4 regions of the Salinispora sp. CH2A1_6 genome follow, and region 3 is predicted to be linked to each of the others. Evidence: riboswitches for the same ligand, from Rfam matches in the RefSeq annotation. Region 3 holds a riboswitch; each other region holds the start of a gene.
The links. Region 3 has a riboswitch for cobalamin ahead of cobN (cobaltochelatase subunit CobN). Riboswitches for the same ligand answer to the same signal wherever they lie in the genome.

Region 1: linked by a shared signal. The riboswitch ahead of AC1UKG_RS17065 (hypothetical protein) and the one ahead of cobN (cobaltochelatase subunit CobN) in region 3 are both predicted to bind cobalamin.
Region 2: linked by a shared signal. The riboswitch ahead of AC1UKG_RS17030 (ribonucleoside-diphosphate reductase subunit alpha) and the one ahead of cobN (cobaltochelatase subunit CobN) in region 3 are both predicted to bind cobalamin.
Region 4: linked by a shared signal. The riboswitch ahead of AC1UKG_RS21155 (ABC transporter substrate-binding protein) and the one ahead of cobN (cobaltochelatase subunit CobN) in region 3 are both predicted to bind cobalamin.

The regions. Positions count from the first base shown of each region.
Region 1 covers NZ_JBXEDG010000012.1:324,560-329,419, forward strand. The annotation lists gene AC1UKG_RS17055 (hypothetical protein) at 108-572, opposite strand; gene AC1UKG_RS17060 (SCO5389 family protein) at 1,511-1,903, opposite strand; cobalamin riboswitch at 2,089-2,213, shown strand; gene AC1UKG_RS17065 (hypothetical protein) at 2,313-2,804, shown strand; cobalamin riboswitch at 2,956-3,028, shown strand; gene AC1UKG_RS17070 (prenyltransferase/squalene oxidase repeat-containing protein) at 3,186-4,640, shown strand; gene AC1UKG_RS17075 (hypothetical protein) at 4,637-4,860, shown strand, end outside.
Region 2 covers NZ_JBXEDG010000012.1:318,118-322,977, reverse strand. The annotation lists gene AC1UKG_RS17045 (serine hydrolase domain-containing protein) at 1-448, shown strand, start outside; gene AC1UKG_RS17040 (inositol monophosphatase family protein) at 530-1,330, shown strand; gene AC1UKG_RS17035 (alpha/beta fold hydrolase) at 1,379-2,176, shown strand; cobalamin riboswitch at 2,225-2,442, shown strand; gene AC1UKG_RS17030 (ribonucleoside-diphosphate reductase subunit alpha) at 2,573-4,860, shown strand, end outside.
Region 3 covers NZ_JBXEDG010000003.1:519,454-524,313, forward strand. The annotation lists gene AC1UKG_RS07240 (PucR family transcriptional regulator) at 1-651, shown strand, start outside; gene AC1UKG_RS07245 (hypothetical protein) at 788-1,132, shown strand; cobalamin riboswitch at 1,241-1,371, shown strand; gene cobN (cobaltochelatase subunit CobN) at 1,749-4,860, shown strand, end outside.
Region 4 covers NZ_JBXEDG010000016.1:54,288-59,147, forward strand. The annotation lists gene AC1UKG_RS21140 (hypothetical protein) at 1-149, shown strand, start outside; gene AC1UKG_RS21145 (DUF4229 domain-containing protein) at 185-478, shown strand; gene AC1UKG_RS21150 (M14 family metallopeptidase) at 703-2,580, shown strand; cobalamin riboswitch at 2,664-2,787, shown strand; gene AC1UKG_RS21155 (ABC transporter substrate-binding protein) at 2,869-3,807, shown strand; gene AC1UKG_RS21160 (iron ABC transporter permease) at 3,840-4,860, shown strand, end outside.

The sequences.
Region 1 (4,860 bases), on a different contig from region 3:
AACTCTTTTCTAATCTGAACGACGCAGGCCAATACTGCGGTGACCCAAGGAGCGAAGGTCACCGCAGTAGGCACTACCAGGTGAAGGAAATACCTTCAGTGGGCCTTCTACGCCCAGCCAGGGACAGGATCCTCGCAATGCTCCTCGGAGGCATCCAGAACCTTACAGACCTTCACCAATACCGGAGTCTCCTCCGCCAAGTTTCCAGAAACCCACGGGCTGCAGTAGGGGGATGCATGGCCGTGGGTCGTAGCAACCCGATCAGTCTCCCAGGTTCCGGTGGGATTGATGTCCATCCGAACCTCAACCCGCCAGCCGTCGGGGTAATAGTCGCACGCCTGGATCGAATCCCCCGGAATCTCGTCGACCGGGTCGGCATTGAATTTACCGATGCCGATCAGGTTGGCGCCTTCCCAGTACTCCGTCCACACGTCAAGTGACTGGACGCTGGCGTCATCCTGATTTTGCTGGGCAGTGACTTCGGCTTGGGCAACGCCCGGGAAACCCAGGGCGACAGCGAAAGCCGCAATGGCCGCCAGCATCATACGACCCGGCGATCTGGTCACACTCACGTGAACTTCCCCCAATCGGGGGCGACTCCAGCCCACTCGACCCCCGTCGTAGTTAGTGTCGACATAGTTTCACACGATCAGCCCGCACCTCAAGGGGGGCGACATTCATCTCCGTTTTGGAACGCGCCCCGAAGCAGCGCCAGCCTTCCCTATGGCGACAACCAGCACCCAGCCGAGGCTAACGCAACCAGAATCTTCGCCACCTACAGCATAACTGGCGCGACACCGGCGGTGACACCATTATCCCTTTCATTGATTAATACGGGTAAAGGGTAACTTTTCGGGGCGCCCCTACGGTGTGCAGTTCCTCGCCGCCACTGACTTTGGGGGGACGGCCAGCCTTTCCCTGAGATTCGGACCGGCCACGCCCATCTTGTGGAACGGGTGGATGCCGCACCGAGGGTGCGCTCTCGATGGCCAAGCCCGCCGCTGCCCAGGTGCCGGCGATGCCGACGATGCGCGAGGGTGCGGCCTGCACCGCGATCGGCGACGTCATGCACCAGCCACCGGTCTCGCCGCGGACGAGCGCCGCGCCTGTCGGGCTGCGACGAAGGCCCCGGGGGGTGAGGTGGTCTACGGGGTCATCGACGCGGCTGGCCGACGGGGGTAGCCGCCGCGCGGACCAAAGAAGCCGACGCGACGAGAGTACATTTCGATAAACACACGTATGATTATCTCGGCCAACGCAGCTACCTCGTGGCGCACACCGCCGACGGACCAGCCGGGACGGTACCGAGCACGACCGCTGTGCTGCAGCGGGCCGTGGTGTCGAAGCGCGGAGCGGCCGGCGAGTTAGCGGCACCGGGGCGCGGACTCAGCAAGGGCAGCCCGCCAGCAGTCGACCTCGGCGAGCCAGGAGCGCGGCGGCGGCCGATCGGGGGTGCCCGGCGGGCCAGTGGAGGTAGGTCACTCCGCCGGCCCGCCGGGCAGCAACCGGATCAACAGTTGCGCAGCTCGGGAGACTGGTTGAGCAGCTGACCGCGGACGGAGACGAAGCGGCGGTAGGTTTCCGAGTCCACTGCGGAGTGTCGGAACGCCGCGACCCGGTGACAGTTCTGGAAGGCCAGCTTGACGCCGAAGTGACGCTCGAGGCTGGACCGGATGGCATCACTGGCCAGCGCGCGCAGGAGCTGACCCCGCTCCTCCTCGGTCGGCGGCGGGACGACGTTGTCGGCGAACTCGGCGTCGGAGGACGCCAACTCCGCCGCCACCCGGCTGACGGTCTGCCAGGCGTACGGCAGGGAGTCGCGGACGCAGGAGACGAAGGCGTCGTCGTCAACGGGGCCCGACTCGGCGGAGCGCAACAGGTCCGGTGGCACGGTGAGAGACATGATCCTCCTCAGCTGACAATGATCATGGTTTTCATTACCGTTACGTACTGAGCACACCACGCAACGTCCACCGCGTCAATGACGCCACCGGGTGTGGCGCGGTCGGAATCGGCCGATTCGCGCTTCGTGGCGTGCCCACCGCAGCCCGTTTGACAGCGCTGCTCACACCGACTCAGACTGTCGCGACAACTCCACCAACGCGTGTGTGCGGGGGAAGTCCGGTCACAATCCGGCGCTGGCCCGCAACGGTAGGCCGTCGGGATACGTCCCGACGGCGAGCCCGAATACCCGCCACGCTCGCGCACCTCTACCCACCCGTCGTGGCCCACGGGTCGGAGGCCCCGACCCGACGCTGACCAACAGCGGCCGGCCCGGGTTCTGACGACCGCAGGGCGGAAAGGCACTCCTGATGGTCGTGTCCCACCTCCGAAACACCGTCCGCACCCGCGTCGCCGGCCTGCTGGCCGCCGCCGTCGCCGGGATCGCCCTGGCCGCTGTCGAGCCCGCCCCCCAGGCCGCACGCGCCGACGCCTGTGCCGGCACCACGGGCGTCACCGTCGTGATCGACTTCACCGCGTTCGGTGGCGACGTCGAGGTCGCCTGCGCCCCCGGCGACCCGGACACCGGGCTGGCCGCCATCCAGGACGCCGGCTTCGCCGTCGAGGGCACCCTCCGATGGGGACCCGCCTTCGTCTGCCGGCTCGGCGGCCTGCCCACCCCGGATGTCGAGCCCTGCATCGACACCCCGCAGGCCAGCGGATACTGGTCGTACTGGCACGCGCCCCGGGGCGGTGACTGGGAATACAGCGACAAGGGCGTGCTCAACTACGACCCGGCCCCGGGCAGCGTCGAGGGCTGGTCCTACGGCGCCAGCGAGCCGCCGAGCATCCCCGCCCCCTGAGCCACCGCGCCCGGCGGTGTGACCAGTGGCGCATCCGGGCGCTCGTCTCGGCCCTGGCGTCGTCGCACGCACTGGCATCGTCGCGCGCCCGGGCGATACGGTGACGGGCGCCCGGTGCACACCGGGGCACAACTGCATAAGTCCCGCGCGGGGGAAAGCCGGTGCGACGCCGGCGCTGACCCGCAGCCGTGAGCGAGAGAACCCTTTCGCGAGCCGGAATGCCCCGCCCGGGACGAGCGGCTTCCACTGTCGAGGTCTACAGGGTGAAGTCCGGTCCGCCGAGGTCCGTCCACCCCGCTCACCGCAGCACGCGGAGCGGGGTCTTCGTTCCCCGGGGTGCTTGCCGGAGCTCACCGACTCCGCTACGAAAGGCACCCCCTCATGGCCCTGTCCCGACGCCTCGCCACCGGTCTCGGCGCGGCCGCGGCAACCACCCTCGCCGCGGTAGCCGCCGCCCCGCTGACCGTGGTGGCGGCTCCCGACCCGGACCACGCCGCCGCGGCGCGCGCAGCCGCGTCCTGGCTGGCCGACGAGTTCACCGACGGCGTCCTGCCCGGCCCGTTCGCCCCGGAGGACTGGGGGCTGACCATCGACGGCCTCCTCGCGCTCTCCGCCACCGGGGTGGATCCGTCGACCCGGCAGGCGGCGACCGCCCAGATCGCGGCGAACGTACGCACCTACAACAGCTACGACCACTGGGGCATTGAGGGCTTCACCGACGGCGGGGCGACCGCGAAGCTGCTCTACGCCGCCTCCGCCGCCAACGCCGACCCCACCGACTTCGGCGGCTACGACCTACGGACCGAGACCCTGTCGCTGCTCGCCGGAGCGGACACCGACCACCAGCGGGGACGGATCACCAGCCGGACCACCCCGCAGACCGGCGCAGACCCCAGCAACACCTTCGACCAGTCCTTCGCCGTGCTGGGCCTGACCCGCAGCGGCGGCGTCCCGCAGGACGCGGTGGACTTCCTCATCCGACAGCAGTGCGCGGCGGGCGGCTTCCGCCTCTACCCGGACATCGCCGGCGAGCCCTCGCCGTCCTGCGACGAAGAGCCCGACGCCACCCTTGATGTCGACTCGACCGCGATGGCCGTGCAGGCGCTGCTCAGCGCCGCCGAGGCCGGTGCCACCGGCGCGGGCGACGCGGCCGACGCGGGCGCGGACTGGCTGGTATCCCAGCAGCACGCCGACGGATCGTTCGACGACTCCGGACCGACCCCCGGGAAGAACTCCAACAGCACCGGCCTGGCCGGGCAGGCGCTCGCGGCGGCCGGCCGGGACCCGGCAGCCGCCGAGGCGGCGGTGGCGCTGGCCGCGCTCCAACTGACCGCGGCGAACGGCGGGGCGGCTGCCGCGGAGGCGGGTGCCATCGCCTACAACGCCGACGGGCTCGCCGACGCCGTCGCCGACGGCCTCGCCGACGCCGACCGGGACCGGTGGCGTCGGGCCACCGCCCAGGCGCTGCTCGGGCTCGCCCAGGTGCCGCTGGGTCGGATCGGCCTCGACCCACCGCCGACCGGGCAGCCCACCCCGACCGGCACCGCCTCGCCGACCGCGTCACCCACCGCCTCGCCGACCGCCACCGGATCGCCGACACCGACCGGCACCGCCAGCCCGACGCCGAGCGCCACCGGGACCGTCCCGTCGGAGTCACCCTCTGCCACGACCGCGCTGCCGACCAGCAGCGCTCCGGTGACGCCGACGCCGACCACCTCCAGTCTGGGTGGGCTGCCCACCACCGGTGCCGCGATCACCAGCTACGTGCTGCTCGCGGTGTTGCTGCTCGGTGGGGGCGTGGGGCTGCTCATTCTCGGCCGTCGGCGGGCGAATTGAGCCGCCGGACACTCCGCGGCGCGGTGGCCGTCGCCCTGGTCGCCGCCGGCTCGGTGATCGGACCGGGGAGCCCGGCGGCGGCCGCCGGGTCCGCCGGCTACTGCCCGGACGCCTCGGGGGTCACCGTCGTGGTCGACTTCAACGAACTCGGGGGCGGGACCGTGGTCCGCTGCGCCCCGGGCAGCCAGGCCACCGGGCTGGCCGCGCTGAAAAGTGCCGG
Region 2 (4,860 bases), on a different contig from region 3:
GTCGATGACGGTGACCGACCCGCCGCTCGACCTCGCCGACCCGCGTACCTGGGCGGCGGAGATCCCCGCGGTGAACGGCATCTGCACCGCCTCGTCCCTGGCCCGCTTCTACGCGGGCCTGATCGGCGAGGTTGACGGCGTCCGGATTCTCGACCCGGCCACTCTCGCTGCCGCCACCCGCGAACAGGCCAACGGCGTTGACCAGGTGCTGCGGGTGCCGACCCGGCCGGCGCTCGGCTTCGGCCTGCCCCTGCCGGAGCAGCCCTGGTGGTCACCGACCGCCTTCGGCTTCCCCGGGCACGGCGGCTCACTCGGCTACGCCGACCCGGCCAGTGGGATCGCCTTCGGGTACGTCACGAACGGGCTGCGCGTCACCATGGCCCCGGACCCCAGGACGACGGGCCTGATCAAGGCCCTCCAGTCGGTTCTCGCCCACCAGACAGTCTGAAACCTTCGGCTCCCGCCGGCCGGATCCATGGCTGGGCCGGAAGGCTGTGTCGCGGCTCAACGTGTATCTATGGTGTCGGGTATGTCGATCACAGATCAGGCGTTGGCGATCGAGGCGGCGTCGGCGGGAGCTACGGTCGTCCGCGCCCACTATGGAGCTACGCTGACCCGGTTTTCGAAGGGGGCCGGAGATTTCGCCACCACAGCCGACCTCGCAGCGGAAAAGACGATCCTGGACATCCTCCGCGCGGCGCGTCCGGATGACCTCCTGGTGGGGGAGGAGAGCGGGCGCACCGGCACCGGTGGCAGCGGACGTCGGTGGCTGGTTGACCCGTTGTGCGGGACCTTGAACTACGCGGTGCGCAGCATGCTGGTCGCGGTCAATGTGGCGCTGCAGGCCGGTACGCAGCCAGTGGTGGCCGCCGCGGCTGACCCCTTCAACGACGAGGTGTTCTGGACCGACGGCACCGCCGCCCACGTCCGTCGGGGCGGTACGGACGAGCGGCTCGTTCCCTCGGCCGACTCCGCGCTGGTGGACCTCAACCTGGATCCGCCGTTTCCCAACGGGGAGGCCTTCCACGCCGCTCGGATCCTCACCGATGCCGGCTTCACCGCACGGTTTCGCCCCCGGGTGCTCTCCACCACCCTGGCCGTGACCTGGGTCGCCGCCGGCCGTCGTGCCGGCTACGTCACCGACGGCCACCAGCTGCGGGACAGTGTGCACTTCGCCGCCGGGATCGCCCTCTGTGCGGCGGCGGGTTGCGTGGTCTCCGGACTCGACGGACGGCCACCCCACTCCGGTCTGGGCGGTCTGGTCGTGGCTGCCGACGAGCGGACGCATCACGCCCTGCTGAAGTCCATTGAGAACCAACGGCAGGCCTGAGTAGGGTAACGGCGCTTTCCGGGTCGCCAGGGTGAGGGAGTTCGTACGGTGCAGCGGGTGACGGTCCATCGGGACGGAGTGGCGCTGTCCTGCCTCGTTGGCGGCTCCGGCGACGAGGTGGTCGTGCTGTTGCACGGGCTGGCGGGCAGCGCGGCGGAGTTGGTGCCGACGGCGGAGGCGCTGCTACCGGAGCACCGCGTGGTCGTGGTGGATCAGCGCGGGCACGGCCACTCGACCCGGCGGCCGCAGGACCTCTCCCGCCGGGCGTACGTCGAGGATGTGCTTGCCGTCGTCGCGGAGCTCGCTGACGGTGCACCGGTGACGGTCGTGGGTCAGTCGATGGGTGGGCACACCGCGCTGCTCTTCGCCGCCGTGTATCCCGAGCTGGTGCGTCGGCTGGTGCTGCTGGAGGGCGGGGTCGGGGGCCGCGAGGAGCGGGGGGACTACCCGGCCGAGCTGGGCGCCTTCTTCGCCTCGTGGCCGGTGCCGTTCGCCGATGGTCGCCAGGCCGCCGAGTTTCTGGGCGACACCCCGGTGGCCCAGGCCTGGCTGCGGGACCTGGACCGGCGCCCGGACGGGCTCTGGCCGCGATTCGAGGCGGCGGTGATGCGGGATGCCATCGCGGCCGTCGCCGACCGGGCCTGCTGGGACGAGTGGCAGCGGGTGCAGGCCCCCACCCTGCTGGTGTTTGGCGAGCACGGGATCATTCCCGCCGCCGAGGTGCGGCGCATGGTGTCCCTGCGTCCGGATGTCGAGCAGGTGGTTGTTGCCGGCGCCGGGCACGACGTCCACCTGGAAGACCGGGACGCCTGGGTGCGCGCCCTGGGGCAGTTTCTCAGCCGCTGACACGCCGACACGACATCTGGTGTTGCATGCCGGATGGGGGAGGCATATATGGTGTCTCCCGCAGCTGGTTCGGCGCTCCCACCGGGAGCGGCCGAGGCAAGAGGGAACCCGGTGGAAGTCCGGGACTGCCCCGCAGCGGTGAGTGGGAACGAAAGCCGTCATCACGCACTGGGCTGATCGAAGCCTGGGAAGCGACGGCCGGTAGGCGACCGGGTCCCCCGGGCGTGCCCGCGAGTCCGAAGACCTGCCAGCGCGCCGCACGCGTCGCGTGCGGCGGTTGGCGGCCGCGCGGGACGGCCGACACCCGCAGCCGCCCGGTGTGGTCAGCCACCGGGCGAATGATCGTGGTGTCCCCTGCGCGTTCGTCGACTGTGTCGGCAGGTGGAGGAGGGGGAGATGACGACGACGCGGGAACGCGCCACGGACGGTCCGGCCGGTGCGGCGCAGCAGCAGCGGCGGCAGGTGATGGAGGTCCGCAAGCGCAACGGCGACACCGAGCCGGTGGACGTCAACAAGATCGTCCGCGCGGTGGAGCGGTGGGTCGGCGACCTGAACGAGGTGGACCCGCTGCGGGTGGCGACCAAGACGATCAGCGGCCTGTACGACGGGGCGACCACGGCCGAGCTGGACCGACTGTCGATCCAGACGGCGGCGGAGCTGATCGGCGAGGAGCCGCAGTATTCGAAACTGGCGGCACGACTGCTGGCCGCCTATGTGGACAAGGAGGTCCGGGGGCAGCAGGTCGCGAGCTTCAGCCAGTCCATCCGGTACGCCCACGACCTCGGGCTGATCAGCGACGACACCGCCGCCTTCGTGTCCCGCAACGCCCGCAAGCTGGACGATGCGGTGGACCCCGCCGGTGACCTGCGGTTCGAGTACTTCGGGCTGCGCACGGTCGCGGACCGCTACCTGCTGCGGCACCCGCAGTCGCGGCTGGTGGTGGAGACCCCGCAGTACTGGCTGCTGCGGGTGGCCTGCGGGCTGTCGCGGACGCCGGCCGAGGCGATCGGGTTCTACCGGCTGATGTCGTCGCTGGCGTACCTGCCCAGCTCACCGACGTTGTTCAACTCCGGCACCCGGCACACCCAGATGTCGTCGTGTTTCCTGGTCGACTCGCCCCGCGACGAGCTGGACTCCATCTACCAGCGGTACCACCAGGTCGCGAAGCTGTCGAAGTTCTCCGGCGGCATCGGCATCGCCTGGTCGCGGGTGCGCGGCCGGGGCGCGCTGATCCGGGGGACGAACGGCCGGTCGAACGGCATCGTGCCGTTCCTGAAGACCCTCGACGCCGGTGTCGCCGCGGTCAACCAGGGCGGCCGGCGCAAGGGCGCGGCCTGCGTCTACCTGGAGCCCTGGCACCCCGATATCGAGGAGTTCCTGGAGCTGCGGGACAACACCGGCGAGGACGCCCGGCGTACGCACAACCTGAACCTGGCCAACTGGCTGCCGGACGAGTTCATGCGCCGGGTCGAGGCGGACGGCGACTGGTCGCTGGTCGACCCGTCCGACGCCCCGGAGTTGCCCGACCTGTACGGCGCGGAGTTCGACGCCGCCTACCGGGTAGCGGAGAAGAAGGCGGTCCGTACGGTCAAGGCCCGGGACCTGTACGGGCGGATGATGCGCACCCTGGCGCAGACCGGCAACGGGTGGATGACCTTCAAGGACCGCGCGAATGCGCTGTCCAACCAGACCGGGGAGCCCGGCAACACGATTCACCTGTCGAATCTCTGCACCGAGATCCTTGAGGTCAACAACGACGCCGAGACCGCGGTCTGCAACCTGGGCTCGGTCAACCTGGGCGCCCACGTCAGCACCGACGGGGTGGACTGGGCGAAGCTGCGGGAGACCGTTCGTACCGCGATGGTCTTCCTCGACCGCGTGATCGACATCAACTACTACCCGGCCGAGCAGGCGGCGGCCTCCAACCCGCGTTGGCGGCCGGTCGGGCTCGGGCTGATGGGGCTGCAGGACGCCTTCTTCACGCTGCGGCTGCCGTTCGACTCGGCCGAGGCGCGGGAGCTGTCCACCCGGGTGCAGGAGGAGATCTTCCTGACCGCCCTGGAGGCCTCCGCCGGGCTCGCCGAGCGGTTCGGCCCGCATCCCGCGTACGCCGAGACCCGCGCCGCCCGGGGCGAGCTGCACCCGGAGCTGTGGGGGGTCGAGCCGGCGCAGCCGAAGCGGTGGGTCGAGCTGAAGGCTCGGGTCGCGGAGCACGGTCTGCGGAACTCGCTGTTGGTGGCGATCGCCCCGACCGCGACGATCGCCTCGATCGCCGGCTGTTACGAGTGCATCGAGCCGCAGGTGTCCAACCTGTTCAAGCGCGAAACCATGTCCGGTGAGTTCCTGCAGGTCAACACGTACCTGGTCGGTGAGCTGAAGGCGCGCGGGTTGTGGACGGCCCCGATCCGGGACGAGATCAAGCGGGCGGAGGGGTCGGTGCAGGGCATCGCCGAGCTCCCCGCCGAGGTGCGGGAACTGTTCCGGACGGCGTGGGAGCTTCCGCAGCGGGCGCTGATCGACCTGGCGGCGGCCCGCGCCCCGTACATCGACCAGTCGCAGTCGCTGAACCTGTTCCTGGCCGCGCCGACGATCGGCAAGCTCTCCTCGATGTACCTGTACGCCTGGAAGTCCGGGCTGAAGACCACCTACTACCTGCGGTCCCGTCCCGCGACGCGGATCCAGCA
Region 3 (4,860 bases):
CCCGCCAGCTTCGGCCTCCTCCTCGCCGTCGGCGACCCGACGAGTCCGGAGACCCACCCGGCCCGCGTCGCCGCGCTCGTTGCGTCGCCAGCCGTCGGCGCGGACCACGGCCCGGTCGACTTGAGTACCGGTGCGCTGCTGAGCACGGTGCGGGCCGGCGCGGGCGTCTTGCTGCTCCCGGACGAGCACGATCAGTCCGCGGTCGCGGCGGCCGTGGCCGCCGGCGGTTGGCGGGCCTGCTTGATCAGTGGCGCTTCCCCGGCGACCCTGCCGCAGGACTACCGGGCTGCGGTAGCCGCGCTCGAGCATGCACCCGTGGCGGCGTTCGCCCGCCGGACCCTCCTCGACCGCGGCGACGCGCTCACCGTCGCGGTACTGCACGGCGCGCCCCCCGTTGACCGTGCCGCACTGCACGCCGCGGTCCTCGGGCCGGTGCTCACCCCCGCCAACGCCCACCTGCGCGAAGGGCTGCACGCGTACCTCACCCACGGGTCGGCGATCGAGGCCGCGGCCGCGATCGGACTGCACCCGCAGACCATGCGCCATCGGCTCCGCCGGCTCACCGAGCTCACCGGCCGCAGTCTGAACGACTCCTGGGACCGGCTCGTGCTCGCGGTGACGCATGCCTCACTCCCGCCCCCGGCGCGCTGAGCCGGCCGGCCCTGCGGACCTGGCCACACCCGCTGGCGGCGCACCCTCAGCTCGGCGTCAGGGGGTGTACAGCCGGCGCTCAGCCAAGGGTGGTGCACTGGAGGCCGGCGGCACCGGAGACGCAAGGAGGAGCGGCATGGGCTGGTTCAGTCGGAAGCGGTCGCGTACCTGGGGGTCTGACGGGGTGCCGACCAAGCTCGACCGGGAGGGTAACCGTGCGGACCTGGTGGCGCTGGAGCAGTTCGTCGCCAGCCGAACCGGAGTCGAGTTCTACCTGGAGCCGGAGACGACGGCGACGGACACGACGGTGGTGGCGATCGCGCACGACGGTGAGTGGATTCGCCGCCGTACCAGGTCGCCACGGGTTGCCGCGGAGCTTGCCCGCCGGCTGGCCCTGCCGTTGTACGAAGCGGCCAAGATGGGCTATCCGGAGCGGATGCGTGCCTGGAACCGGGCCCACCCGGAGCGGCGCCTTCGGTAGTCGCCGCGCCCGGGGCCATGGCTCCGGGACCGGTTGACCTCTGGTCGCACCTCGGTTGCGTTGACCGGGACGTAGCGGTGTGGCAGAGTTCGCGGCCGGACGGCAGTGAAGGAAGCCGGTGTGAATCCGGCGCGGTCCCGCCACTGTCACCGGGGAGCGATCCTCCTTGTGGAGCCACGACCGTGCGTCGCGCGGTTGGAAGGCCGGGGGTGAGCGTCGATCCGGGAGCCAGGATACTTCGGCCGTCGGCGCACCCCAGGGCGTGGATACCCGAGGAGGACCCGATGCACATAGCATCCCATTCATCGACAGATGTCGTATCAACCTGGCGGGTGGCGGTGTGCCCGCGATCGGTCCGCGGCCCGGCGCTGCCGCGATGGGGCCCCCTGCCGTGATGGGGCCCGCTGCCGTGATGGGGCCCGCTGTCGAGAGTGGCCCCACTGCCGTGATTGGTGCCGTCGCTCTTCGCCCCGCTGCCCGCGGTTGATCGCTGCCTGACGCGCGCCCAGTCGGCCGCCCGGTCGGGTGGCCCGAGGCGGCGCCCGTGAAGCCGAATCGTCTCCCATTCCGCTGATCGCCCGCACCTCCGCGCGGGCGTCACTCTCCGGAGTTTGCCGTGCGCATTCTGCTGCTCTCCACCGCCGACACCGACCTGCTCGCCGCGCGGGCGAGCGGGGCCGACTATCGCCTGGCCAACCCGACCCGGGTCGCCGTTGACGGCGTACCGGAACTGCTCGACGGCGTGGACCTGGCCGTCGTACGCCTGCTCGGCGGCCGGGCCGCGTGGCCGGACGGATTGGCCGCGGTCCTCGCCTCGGACGTGCCGACGGTGGTGCTGGGCGGGGAGAGCGTCCCCGACGCCGAGCTGACCGCCGCCTCCACCGTGCCCTCCGGTGTCACCACCCAAGCCCTGTCCTACCTGGTCGAGGGGGGCCCGGAGAACCTGGCGCAGCTGGCCCGGTTCCTCTCCGACACGGTGCTGCTCACCGGGGAGGGGTTCGCGCCCCCCGCACCGACCCCGGCGTACGGGACGCACGGGGAACGGTCGATCAGCCCAGACCGGCCGACCGTCGGCATCGTCTTCTACCGGGCGCACGCGCTCGCCGGCAACACGGCCTTCGTGGACACGCTCGCCGACGCCGTGGAGACCGCGGGGGGCAACGCGGTGCCGATCTTCTGCGGCTCGCTGCGCGGGCTGACCGCCGGCGCGGGCCCACTGGAACTCTTCGCCCGCTGCGACGCGCTGCTGGTCACCGTGCTCGCCGCCGGGGGCACCGTGGCCGCCGACGCGGCCGGCGGGGGCGACGAGGACGCCTGGGACGTGGGTGCGCTCGCCGCCCTCGACCTGCCGGTCATCCAGGCGCTCTGCCTCACCAGCACGCGGGAGCAGTGGGCCGACAGCGACGCCGGACTGTCCCCGTTGGACGCGGCGATGCAGGTGGCGATCCCCGAGTTCGACGGGCGGATCGTCTCCGTGCCGTTCTCGTTCAAACAGCTCGACGCCGACGGGCTGTCGGTCTATGCGCCAGAGCCGGAGCGCGCCGCCCGGGTGGCCGGAATCGCCGTCCGGCACGCCCGGCTGCGGCACCTGCCGAACGGCGACAAACGGGTGGCGGTGGTGCTCAGCTCGTATCCGACGAAGCACTCCCGGGTCGGCAACGCCGTTGGCCTGGACACCCCGGCCAGCGCGGTGCGGCTACTCGCCGCGCTCGCCGCCGCCGGCTACGACCTCGGCGCGGCGCCGGTCCCGGACGACGGGGACGCCCTCATCCACGCGCTCATCGCCGCCGGCGGCCACGACGTCGAGTGGCTCACCCCCGAGCAGCTCGCCGCCGCCAGCGCGCGGGTGCCGCGGGAGACGTACCGGCGGTGGTTCGACCAGGTGCCGGCGCAATTGCGCGCCGACCTGGTCAGGCACTGGGGGGAGCCGCCGGGCGAGCTGTACACCGACGGCGGCGACCTCGTCCTGGCCGGCCTGCAGTTCGGCAACGTGGTCCTGCTGATCCAGCCGCCCCGCGGCTTCGGGGAGAACCCGATCGCCATCTACCACGATCCGGACCTGCCCCCGAGTCACCACTACCTGGCCGCGTACCGGTGGCTCGCCGCCCCCGCCGCGACGGGCGGCTTCGGCGCGGATGCCGTGGTGCACCTGGGCAAGCACGGCACCCTGGAGTGGCTACCGGGCAAGGGCCTCGGACTGGCCGCCGACTGCGCCCCGGACGCGGTCCTCGGCGACCTGCCGCTGGTGTACCCGTTCATCGTCAACGACCCGGGAGAGGGGACGCAGGCCAAGCGCCGCGCACACGCGGTCGTCGTCGACCACCTGGTGCCGCCGATGGCCCGCGCCGAGACGTACGGGGACCTGGCGAAGCTGGAGCAGCTACTCGACGAGTACGCCACCGTGCAGGCGCTCGACCCGGCGAAGGTGCCCGTCGTCCGGGGACAGATCTGGGAGCTGGTGCGTACCGCGGAGCTGCACCACGACCTGCACCAGTCGGAGATGCCGGCCGCCGACGACTTCGACGACTTCGTGTTGCACCTCGACGGTTACCTCTGCGAGGTCAAGGACGTGCAGATCCGCGACGGCCTGCACGTGCTGGCCGAAGCACCCGTCGGCGAGGCGCGGGTCAACCTGGTGCTCGCCGTGCTGCGCGCCCCACAGGTGTGGGGCGGGACCCGGGCCCTGCCCGGCCTGCGGCAGGCTCTCGCCGCCAGCTACGGCCTGGACGAGTCCGCGTTGCTCGCCGCGCCCGGAGCCCGGGTGCGGGTGCCGGCCCCGTTGGCCGAGGCGGCCGACGGGCCCGCCAGCACCGCCGCCGACGCCGTCGATCTGATCGAGGGTGTGGCCCGGCGTCTCGCTCTGGGAATGGAGACGCTCGGCTGGCCCTCCGACCGGACGGAGGAGGTCGTCTCCGAGGTCACCGGTCGGGCGATTCCGGAGGCCGCCGCGGTGCTGCGCTTCGCCGCCACCGAACTGGTGCCGCGGCTGGAGCGCACCACCGACGAGCTGGCGCACACCCTCGCCGCCCTCAGTGGGCGGTTCGTGCCCCCGGGTCCGTCCGGCTCACCCACCCGGGGCCTGGTCAACGTGCTGCCCACCGGACGCAACTTCTACTCGGTCGACCCGAAGGCGATCCCGAGCCGCAACGCCTGGGACGTCGGCGTGGCCCTGGCCGACTCGCTGCTGAGCCGGCACCTCGCCGACACCGGGGCGTACCCGCGCTCGGTCGGGCTCACCGTGTGGGGCACCAGCGCCATGCGGACGCAGGGCGACGACATCGCCGAGGTGCTCGCGCTGCTCGGCTGTCGACCCACCTGGGACGACCGGTCCCGGCGGGTGACCGGGGTCGAGGTGGTGCCCCTGGCCGAGTTGGGTCGTCCCCGCATCGATGTGACCGTCCGTATCTCCGGCTTCTTCCGGGACGCCTTTCCGCACGTGGTGGTGCTCCTGGACGACGCGGTACGACAGGTGGCCGCGCTGGACGAGTCGGCCGCGGACAACCACCTCCGGGCACACGTGGCCGAGGACCTCGCCGGACACGGCGACGAGCGCCGGGCCACCGCCCGGATCTTCGGGTCGAAGCCGGGCGCCTACGGGGCCGGGCTGCTTCCGCTGATCGACGCCCGGAACTGGCGCAGCGACGCCGACCTGGCCGAGGTGTACGCGGTGTGGGGCGGCTACGCGTACGGGCGGGGGCTGGACGGCCGGGAGGCCCGCACCGACATGG
Region 4 (4,860 bases), on a different contig from region 3:
TGGGGCTGACCCTCGGTCTGGTGGTGGCCGGTTTCACCGTTGACCTGCCGCCGGTGTTCTCCGGCGGGTTGGGTGCGGCGACCTTCACCGTGGGGTACGCGGTGGTGTGGTTCCACGGCGTGCGGTGGCTCGCCCGGAGGACGGGCTGAGGCCGCCCGCTGACGGCGGAGAACGGAGTACGGAGATGAGCGCGGCGGTCAAGTACACGCTGGGCCGGATCGGACTGTTTGTCGTCGTGCTGGCGGCCCTGTGGTTCGTGGAGTTGAATCTCTTCATCAAGCTGATGGTGGCGTTGATCTTCTCGGCGGCGCTCTCCTTCTTCCTGCTGCGGCCGTGGCGGGAGGAGATGGCCGAGGAGATGGCCGCCGCCACCGAGCGGCGGCGCGCGGAGAAGGAGCGGCTGCGTTCCGCGCTGGCCGGCGAGGACGACGCGGGGACGGATGCGACGGAGCCGGGCGGCGACGCGCCGAAGTCCTGATCTCTGGCCGGGAAACTCGGGCCGTCGCCGGGATCGACGTGGCGGGCCCGTCGGGCCGGGATGTCCCGGCTTCGGCGGCGGGGCCTCCAGGCAGCAAGAACGCGGTACCGGCGGGATCATTGCCTAATTTATAGATGTAAGAATATTGATATGACCATGCGCTGAGTGGTGGAGTGTGCGGTACCAGGCGGGAAAGCTTTCCCGCGCTCATCAGGAGGTTGTCTATGGCCTTCCGCACCCCCACCCTTCGCCGCCGCCTCGCGCTCGTCGTCGCCGCGGGGTTCGGCCTGCTCACCTTTGCCGCAGCACCGGTCTCCGCGAACACCACGCCAGACCCCACCGGTGAGTCGGCCGCCGTCCAGTACCGGGTGCTCGGCCCGCGTACCCTGACCGACCGCAGCGCGGTGGCCAGCACCGGCGCCGCGATCGACTACTCCGAGCACGGCGTCCTGCACGTCTCCGCCACCGCCGCCGAGGCCGCCGCGATCACGCGGCTGGGCTTCGAGCTGGAGGAGGTTCCGGTAACGCTCACCGACCACGATCACGACCACGGGGAAGTCGGCACCTTCGACTTTCCGCCCGCCGACTCCGACTACCACAACTACGCCGAGCTGACGGCGGTGGTGAACCAGGTGGTGGCGGACCACCCCAGCATCGCGCGGAAGATCAGCATCGGCACCTCGTACGAGGGCCGGGACCTGATGGCGGTGAAGATCTCCGACAACGTCGGGACCGACGAGGACGAACCGGAGATTCTCTTCAACTCCCAGCAGCACGCCCGGGAGCACCTCACCGTGGAGATGGCGATCTACCTGCTCAACCTCTTCACCGACAACTACGGCAGTAACTCCCGGGTCACCAATGTGGTCAACAGCCGGGAGCTGTGGATCGTCCCGACCGTGAACCCGGACGGCAGCGAGTACGACATCGCCACCGGCTCGTACCGGTCGTGGCGCAAGAACCGGCAGCCGAACAGCGGCTCGTCCTGGGTCGGCACCGACCTGAACCGCAACTGGGACTACCTCTGGGGCTGCTGCGGCGGCTCCTCCGGCTCCCCCTCGTCGAACACCTACCGGGGCCCGTCGCCCTTCTCCGCCCCGGAGACTGATGCGGTGCGCGACTTCGTGGACAGCCGGGTCGTGGGCGGAGTCCAGCAGATCAAGGCCAACATCGACTTTCACACCTACTCCGAACTGGTGCTCTGGCCATTCGGCTACACGTACAGCAACACCGCCCCGGGAATGACGGCCGACCAGTACAACACCTTCGCCACCATCGGCGGGGAGATGGCGGCCACCAACGGCTACACCCCGCAGCAGTCCAGCGACCTCTACATCACCGATGGCAGCAGCATCGACTGGATGTGGGGGGCGCACGGGATCTGGGCGTACACCTTCGAGCTGTACCCCGGCTCCGCCGCGGGCGGCGGCTTCTACCCACCCGATGAGGTCATCCCGGCGGAGACCGCCCGCAACCGCGAAGCGGTGCTGCTCCTCTCCGAGTACGCCGACTGCCCGTACCGGGCGATCGGCAAGGAGGACCAGTACTGCGGCGGTGGCGGCGGGGAGACGGTCTGGGCGGACACCTTCGAGACCGCGACCGGCTGGACGATCAACCCTAACGGCACCGACACCGCCACCACCGGTGAGTGGGAGCGGGGTGCCGCCCAGGCGACCAGCTACTCCGGCGCCAAGCAGCTCACCCCGTACGCGGGCGGCAACGACCTGGTCACCGGCCGGCTCGCCGGCTCCTCGGCGGGCACCCACGACATCGACGGCGGCGTGACCAGCGCCCGCTCCCCGGCGGTGGCCCTGCCGTCGAGCGGCACGCTGACCCTCTCGTTGGCCTGGTACCTGGCGCACTACTCGAACGCCTCCTCGGCCGACTACTTCCGGGTCAGCGTCGTGCACAGCGGCGGCACCACCACCCTGCTCAACCAGGCGGGGGCGGCGACCAACCGCAGCGCCTCCTGGTCGGTGGCCAACCTCGACCTGACGCCGTACGCCGGCCAGTCGGTCCAGATCCAGGTGGCGGCGGCGGACGCCGCCGGCGGGAGCCTCGTCGAGGCAGCCGTCGACAACGTCACCATCACCGTTTCCTGAGTCCAGGTGGGGGCCCTGTCCCGGGGCCCCCACCCCACCTCGTCACACGTCTGCGGCCAACGCCGGGCTCCGGCCCGACCGTGCGCTACGGTGCTACCGACCATCCCGCAGCGAAGCCGGTGCGAAACCGGCACTGTCCCGCAACTGTGATGCCCCGGGCGTGTCCCGGGGACGAGTCAGGTCGCCTGCGGTCGGTCGCGATACGCGCTCTCGAGGAAGGGCGCCTCGTGGACGGGCACCTCGGTCCCTGTCGGCGAAGCACCAACTCCTCGACCGACAGGAGGCCCGATGTCCAGACGTACCCCCCGGTTCTTCACCGCGGCCCTCGCGGTGGCCGCGCTCGCACTCGGCGGCTGCGCCGAGAACACCACCGACTCCCCCGCAGCCGACGACGGCGCGTCCAGCGCCGCGACCTTCCCGGTGACCGTCGGCTCGCTGACGCTGGACGAGCAGCCGGAGAAGATCGTCTCGCTGTCGCCGACCGCCACCGAGATGCTCTTCGCGATCGGGGCGGGGCCGCAGGTCGTCGCGGTCGACGACAACTCCAACCATCCGGCGGAGGCGCCGCAGACCGATCTCTCCGGCTTCCAGCCGAACGCCGAGGCGATCGCCGCCCACAACCCCGACCTGGTGCTGCTCGCCAACGACCAGAACAAGATCGTGGACCAGCTCACCACGCTGAGGATCCCGGTCTTCCTCACCCCGGCGGCGGTCACGCTGGACGACACCTATCGGCAGCTCACCGAGGTGGGCGCGCTGACCGGGCACCCCGCCGAGGCCGCCGACGTGGTCAGCCAGATGCGGGACGACATCGCGGAGTTGGTCGCCGACCTGCCCCAGCGGGCGGAGAAGCTGACCTACTTCCACGAGCTCAGCCCCGAGCTGTACACCGCCACCAGCAAGACCTTCATCGGCTCGCTCTACGCGCTCGCCGGGCTCGAGAACATCGCCGACCCGGCCGACGCGGACGGCGCGAGCGGCGGTTACCCGCAGCTCTCCGAGGAGGTCATCGTCAAGGCCAACCCGGACTTCGTCTTCCTCGCCGACACCAAGTGCTGCCAGCAGAGCGTCGCGTCGGTCCAGGCCCGACCCGGCTGGGCGACGATCACCGCCGTGCAGGAGAACCACGTCGTCGCGCTCGACGACGACATCGCCTCCCGGTGGGGCCCGCGCGTCGTTGACCTGCTCCGCACCATCATCGAGGCGACCGCCAAGGTCCCCGCGTGACGCTGGACCGGCGGCGGTAGTAAGGCCTTCTCATGCGGCAGGTGGTAACCCAGCGCCCCTCCGGCCAGCCGGAGGGGCGGCCGGACGTGGCTCAGCCAGCCGGGCTGCGGCCCGGCTGGCTCGTCGCCGGGCTGGCCGCGGTCCTGGCCGCCCTGGTGGCGGGCGTCTCCCTGGGCCCGGTCAGCCTGCCGCCCGGCAGCGTCGCGGTCGAGCTGCTGAACCTTCTCCCCGGGGTCGGCCTCGACAGTGGGCTCACCGAGCGGGAGATCGCCATCGTCACCGAGCTGCGCCTGCCCCGGGCCGTACTCGGCCTGCTCGTCGGCGGGTTACTCGCCCTGGCCGGCGGCGCCTACCAGGGCGTCTTCCGCAACCCGCTGGCCGACCCGTACCTGCTCGGGGTCGCGGCCGGCGCCGGGTTCGCGGTCACCGTGGTGATCACCGCTGGCGGCGTCGGCGGGGCGCTCACCGGGCTGCCGGTCACCGTCCCGCTGGCCGCGTTCGTCGGCGCGATCGGCGCGGTCACGTTGACCTACCTGCTCGGCTCCGCCGGTGGCCGAAGCCGATCACCGGCGACCCTGATCCTGGCCGGGGTGGCGGTCTCCGCCTTCCTCTCCGCCGGCCAGACGTACCTGCTGCAACGCAACTCAGACAGCATCCAACAGGTCTATGCCTGGCTGCTGGGGAGACTCGCCACCGCCGGCTGGCACGATGTGTGGCTGGTCCTGCCATACTTCCTGCTGACCGCCGTGGTGGTCCTGCTGCACCGGCGGGAGCTGGACGTTCTCTCGGTCGGCGACGACGAGGCGACCAGCCTGGGCCTGCACCCGCAACGGTCCCGCTACCTGTTGATCGCCGCCGCCTCGCTCGGGACGGCCGCCGCGGTCTCCGCGTCCGGGCTGATCGGCTTCGTCGGAATCATCGTGCCGCACGCCGTACGACTGCTCGCCGGCGCCAGCTACCGGGTGATCCTGCCGCTGTCGATGCTCTTCGGCGGGGCGTTCCTGGCGCTGACCGACGTGGTCGCCCGTACCGCCGCCGCCCCCGAGGAGATCC